2 regions of the Halobacillus sp. AWM4_238 genome follow, and region 2 is predicted to be linked to the other one. Evidence: riboswitches for the same ligand, from Rfam matches in the RefSeq annotation. Region 2 holds a riboswitch; the other holds the start of a gene.

Region 1 (3,122 bases), 2.2 Mb from region 2:
ACATTTGTCCAACGCTTGGTACACTTGTTGGATCTCATCGTTCTGCACTGCAATTTCTTCAGGCATCTTATCTCGGTCTTTGATTTGTTCTCCTTTTTCCGTCCAATCAAAGAACTCCATGATCCGGTTTCTTTTTCTTTTTTGTTTGCGGAAATGATCAATGGCTACGTGCCTGGCTATGGAAAACAACCATGTTTTCTCAGAGCTTCTTCCGCTGAATGATTCATATGAATTCATGACCCTCACATACACATCCTGAACCAAGTCTTCGGCAAGACTTCTGTCCTTGACCATATAGATGAGAAACTGAAACAGGTCATGGTGGTAGTTATCGTATAGTTCATCAAAGAACGTTCGCAATGGTGGTACCTCCTGGGTCACTTTAATAGTCGTTTATGTATGAAGAAAGTTACACTTCTTATCTTAATATGCAAAAAAAGAAAAAGGAACCGCGTTTTTAAAAGAAAATCACCTCCATCCCTACTCCAACTAAAGCTCCTTTTTCTTGAAGACTCAGTTTCGAGACGTTTGTTGAGTGGATAGGGCTGCGGGGAATGACTCGCTTTCCGCGGGAGCGCGGTGAGCCTCCTCGGACTGCGTCCTGTGGGGTCTCACCCTGCACTTTTTTCCCGCAGGAGTCTCGCCATTCCCCTCCGCCCCTTGCCATATAAGTATCTCGAAACGACTTTCAGTACAAGCAACTTTCCAGAGTAATGGAAGTTCGTGAATCCAACTACAAACAAGCAGTCATCTGTACTATAACGCTTGCTATGAAGCGCTTTGACAACTGGTAAGCAGTGATAATGGAAGACGCTCCACTCGTGTACGTGGGTTCGTTTTCCCTATAACGAATGGGGTGGTTGGGAAGCTGCGAGACTCCCACGGGAATGGATTGGCTGGCGAGACCCCACAGGACGGAGTCCGAGGAGGCTTGCCGTCATCCCCGTAGGAAAGCGAGTTGCTTCCCAGCCACCCCTGACGCCTCCCACGGCAAACGAACCCCGAAAAGTCTCGAAATCGAGACTTACAGAATTCTGCCATAATCTTCAATAAACATAAGGGGTAAGAGCACAAAAAAGCTACCCTTGGTTGGGTAGCTAAGTGACTTTTGATATGGCGTTCCTTTTTTCGTAGCGTTGGAAAAGTGTTCCGAGAATTGGAGATAAAGCCAATATGAACACGGTATTCGAAATCGCGTGATTGATATCCATCGGGAGACCTGCCAGGTAATACGCCCAGAATGGTTGTCCCGCTGCTCTCATAGTCAGAGAAAGAATGACTCCGAAGAAGAGCCCGCTGATAAATCCATAGATCGCAAGACCCCAGAATGGCATTTTGGACCAGTATTTCCCGAGCAAACCTGCTAGGATTCCTATGATTGACCAGGCGATGATCTGCCAAATGGTCCATATCCCCATCCCCAATATCACATTGGACACAAAGGTCGTGAGCAGTGCAATAAGAATCCCTGCACTAGGCCCCAGCCAAAACCCTGCAATAATAATGATCGCTGTCACTGGCTGGATATTGGGTAAATGAGCCAAGGCCATCCTTCCCGCAACGGCCAGGGATGCAAGCATGGCGATCAGTGTGAGTTTGTACGTGTTCATGGTTGATCATTCCCAAGATTGATAATCAAAAACGATTTCGTCTCCATCCTCTACTTCGTACTCATTGGCTCCGACCATGGCTTCATCTCCGTTAATGGTATACATCCAAGCCATTTTTTCTTCTTGGTTCCCAGCAATTCCTTCAATGCTGTTAATGAACCCTTCGGACTGTTCCACTTCATAGTTATCTTCCATAACTTCCATGAGGGTGGTTCCTTTTTCTACCGTGATTTCATCTTCTGCCATCATTTCTTCGCCATCGTTTTTAGATAGCTGGACTTGCACCGTGACTTCTTGTACTTGTTCTTCCTGAGTTGCCGATGTTTCCTTAGACTCTTGTGTGCCACATCCTGCCAGCACAACAACGGCCAGAATCATAGCTGTTAAAACGGAATACCACTTTTTCATTACCATCTCTCCCTTTTTCTTTGTGTTCCGTGGCCAGGAGGAGAGGAGAGTGAAGACAACCAAATGACTTGTATGTAAACATTCAGAGGAAACATATTCTTATCACAAAAAAAAGCTTACCCTTCTAAAAGGGTAAGCTTTGGACAAACGAAAGGATAAGATCTACGTTTCACGTCATACCGATCGGTTGTCTCAAATGCTCAATCCCCGAAGCTTTGAAACATTGGATCAGGCAGGTCTACTGACTTGTGCGTCATCCTAATCAGGATCCTTCCCATACCCAACGGCACAGTGGAATTTCCTTTTCGTCTACACTTACAGTTGCGAGGACAGTTCTGGTTTCGCACCAGATTCCCTATCAAGTCTTATTCAGACACCCGAATCCTCTTCATATGAAGTTTCCATAAACTAGATTACAATAATATTCCGAAAATAGCAACATTATTTTTCCTTATGAGAAAAAGGAATCTTAAACGTGAAGGTTGTCCCTTCTTTCAACTTGCTATGGGCACTGATGGTTCCTTCATGAGCATCTATGATATTTTTCGCGATCGCAAGCCCTAAACCTGTGCCTTTTTTATAGTTTTTATTTTCACGTTTTCTTGATTTATCAGCTTTATAGAAACGCTCAAATACAAATGGAAGGTCTTCCTCGGCGATTCCATATCCGGAGTCTTTGACACTTGCCATCCATTCCTTCTCATCTTTTTCAAGAATCACCTGCACCTCACTGCCAGGGTCGGAATGACGAATGGCATTATCAATCAAATTGGTAAAAACCTGCTCAATACGGTCCGGATCGAAATTCAGGTTTCCGAACTCCCCTACTATTTTCAATTGAAGGTCTACGGACTTTTCGTTGGCGATCCCACTGAACTTACGAATGATCCTGTTCAAATAGGGTTCAATTTCAACGGATTCTTCGTTCAGTTGAATGTGCCCCGCTTCCATCCGTGCGAGATCCAACAGCTCATTAACTAAACGACCAATCCGCAATGATTCGTCATGAATGATTTGTGCGAGTTCGTTTTTATCCTCTTTTGACTCGGCAATATCATCCACGATTGCTTCACTATACCCCTGGAGCATAGAGATAGGAGTTCG
Region 2 (3,122 bases):
ATTTTTTCCTGCATGAGTAAGAATTCATATAAAGATAATCCGTCCCCACCCTCAGATTTCGGTAAAGACATCGATGGGTATTTCACTTCTTTGATCACTTTTAGTGTTTCATAAGAGAAAGATGCGTCACGATCCGTTTCTTCCCTATGGCTGCGAGCCTCTGCAGCAATGCGATCTGCTTTTTCAAACAATTCCTGCTGTCGATCGTTTTTTATCAAACGTTCCCATACACCTGCCAAATTCACCACTCCCGATTCCTAATTATAATTAAATCATACCTGACAACTCGGGATGAAGCCAATGCCATGCTTGTCTCAATCATTCCCTTACAACATACCCTATGTACAAAAAATCATTCTGTATCAGCAAAAGTCTCTCCACATCCGAATTTTGTCCATAACGCCCATTTCCCCAAATTTTCTCACGACATTTCCCGGGAAATGTCGAAACATAACGATGGTTCCCATGAGAGACTTGAAAAATGCCTGCTCTCTATACCTCACCTATTCATTCAGGTTTCATGTATGGTAAACGATACAATGGGATCGCTCTTCTTACATGGAAATTCTTGTTTGATTATCGAATAGCTGGGGAAGAAAAGGGATATGAACAAAAGGAGGATAAGAAACATGGTCGGAATAGTTTCCGAAAACACTGTTCAATGTGACACTGAATATACAAAGCTATATAAAGTGGTGGTCGCCAAACCTTCTTACATGAAAATCACGGATGTTATTAACGAAACTCAAAAACATTACAAAAAGGAGAACATAGATGTCCATTTAGCTCTTCAGCAACACGAACATTTCATAAAAATGCTGGAAGAACACAAGGTTGAAGTTATAAACCTTTCAAATCACCCCGAATTCCATGAACAAGTGTTCACGCGAGATATTGGATTCACCATTCATGATCGCCTGTTTATCAGCTCCATGAGCGAGAAGGTACGGAAAGAAGAAACAGAAGTCCTTCGAAATTGGGCAGGAGAGAATGACGTACACCTTGAAAAGCCATTCTCTTCATCCATCGAAGGGGGAGATATTCTTGTAGATGGGGCCACGGTTTGGGTCGGAGAAACAGAAAGGACGTCAAAAAAAGCGATTCATGAACTTCAATCACGCCTTCCCGATCATCAGGTCATACCTGTCCCTCTGAGGAAAGACATTCTCCATCTGGACTGCGTATTTAACATAATAGATGAATCAACTGTGATTCTGTATCCTCCTGCTTTAAAAAGAAAAAGCCTGGAAGCTATCGCTACGCGTTACAATATAATTGAAGTTACTGAAAAAGAGCAGTTCACAATGGGACCGAACGTTCTTTCCATAGGAAGCCGTAACGTGATCAGTTTGCCTCACAACGAGCAGCTAAACACACAGTTAATAGAAAAAGGATTTCATGTCATTCCCGTCAATCTCTCAGAAATCATTAAATCCGGTGGATCCTTCCGCTGCTGTACATTGCCGATAAAAAGAAAGGAAAAAGAAACCCCACTTTAAAAAAGTAGGGTTTCTTGGTGATTCATTTATTTTGATCATGGACCAGTCATCTAAGCGCAGGCCTGTTTTTTCGGTGTGCTCTCCTGAATGGAGCCGTATCATATAAACGTATTTCTTCTTCTGTCTCAGGTAAGATGGGAGGCACCGGTTTTGGTTTTCCTTCAACATCGACGGCGACCATCGTTAAAAATGATTCTGTCGTCATCACTTGGCGTCCTTTCAGCAAATCATCAGCAAAGACTTTCACATACACTTCCATTGATGTTCGTCCTGTACTCGTCACAGAAGCTTCCAAGGTCAAAGCGTCCCCTACCTTTGCAGAAGATAAAAAATCCACAGAGTCAATCGAAGCGGTGACAACCACACAGTTTGAATGCTTCATTGCGGTTAGTGCCGCAATCTCGTCAATATACGAGAGAACTTTGCCTCCGAAAATGGTATCCAGATGATTTGTGTCCGGTGGTAGTACTAATCTTGTTTGAGTCATGCGAGAATAATGGACAGGTAAAGATTCCATGAATGGGTTCCTCCTTTTAAAAAGTGACTAGCCCTCAAAGAGAGATACGAAGATAACCGATCTCCTTCGATTCATGGAACCGCAAAAAGCTCTTGATGAATCCAATACACGTAACATCCTCCTATCTCCCGTAGGAATTCATGTTCTTCCTCATGGCAGGTCTCCTGGCTCAGGTTCATCAGCGCATAGTCCTTCCCATTTGTGAGACAGTGGATCATCTATGCACCTCCCCATTACAGTGGCGGGACCGCGTTGGCTTTTCACCAAACTTCCCTTTTCAGCTTCAATGACGAAGCCACCATAAGGCGATCAATTTTTCAAAAAAATCTTTCTCTCAACCACTATCTCCCAAAGCTCCTCCCTTGTCAACACGAACAAAAACCTAACGATCGGCTAATAAATTCCATAATAAGGGTTGATTACGAACAATAAACTGTTATACTGTTCATATCATTCGAATATAAGTTTTCATATAATCGCGGGGATAGGGCCTGCAAGTTTCTACCGGTTTACCGTAAATGAACCGACTATGAAAAGCAGTACAAGACACCGGGGCATTTACGTCCACGGTTTTATTGTTGTTGTCTTCGTCATGCACGAAAAGACTTGCTTTCCATAGTGGAAACAAGCTTTTCGTGCTTTTTTATTTTCAAGTTTCCTTATGTTTCGCTCATTGGACAGAGTTTTGAAAAGATCCAATAAAACCACTCACATAAGGATTGAAATAAAATCATCACTGCAAGAGCTTCCATGGAAAAGCGGTACACAAAAAAGAAAGGTGTGTTGGATATGGAACAGTTGAAAAAGAAAATCATGGATGAGGGAAAAGTTTTATCTCCTTCTATCATTAAAGTGGATGCGTTTCTGAATCATCAAATAGACCCCGTGCTCATGAAAGAAATCGGCGAAGAGTTTGCGAGACGTTTCAAAGATACGGGGGTTACAAAAGTGCTGACCTTAGAATCCTCAGGGATCGCACCCGCTCAAATGACAGCACTCAGTCTTGGTGTTCCCATGGTTTTTGGAAGGAAGAAAAAATCCTTAACCATGAAGGACCACCTTTACACATCAAAGGTACATTCTTTTACAAAGCAGGAAACCAATGA

What was found. A riboswitch is a leader RNA that binds a small molecule or an ion and turns the genes downstream of it on or off. The one in region 2 is predicted to bind cobalamin.
Region 1: another riboswitch for cobalamin. It lies ahead of ACXACN_RS05920 (DUF4430 domain-containing protein); the one in region 2 lies ahead of ACXACN_RS16600 (acyl-CoA thioesterase).

The regions. Positions count from the first base shown of each region.
Region 1 is NZ_JBSWSY010000002.1:1,153,862-1,156,983, forward strand. It holds gene sigX (RNA polymerase sigma factor SigX) at 1-360, opposite strand, end outside; gene ACXACN_RS05915 (ECF transporter S component) at 1,098-1,610, opposite strand; gene ACXACN_RS05920 (DUF4430 domain-containing protein) at 1,617-2,018, opposite strand; cobalamin riboswitch at 2,233-2,414, opposite strand; gene ACXACN_RS05925 (ATP-binding protein) at 2,460-3,122, opposite strand, start outside.
Region 2 is NZ_JBSWSY010000002.1:3,328,183-3,331,304, reverse strand. It holds gene ACXACN_RS16610 (acyl-CoA dehydrogenase family protein) at 1-239, opposite strand, end outside; gene ACXACN_RS16605 (dimethylarginine dimethylaminohydrolase family protein) at 630-1,499, shown strand; gene ACXACN_RS16600 (acyl-CoA thioesterase) at 1,546-2,016, opposite strand; cobalamin riboswitch at 2,154-2,334, opposite strand; purine riboswitch at 2,465-2,566, shown strand; gene ACXACN_RS16595 (xanthine phosphoribosyltransferase) at 2,806-3,122, shown strand, end outside.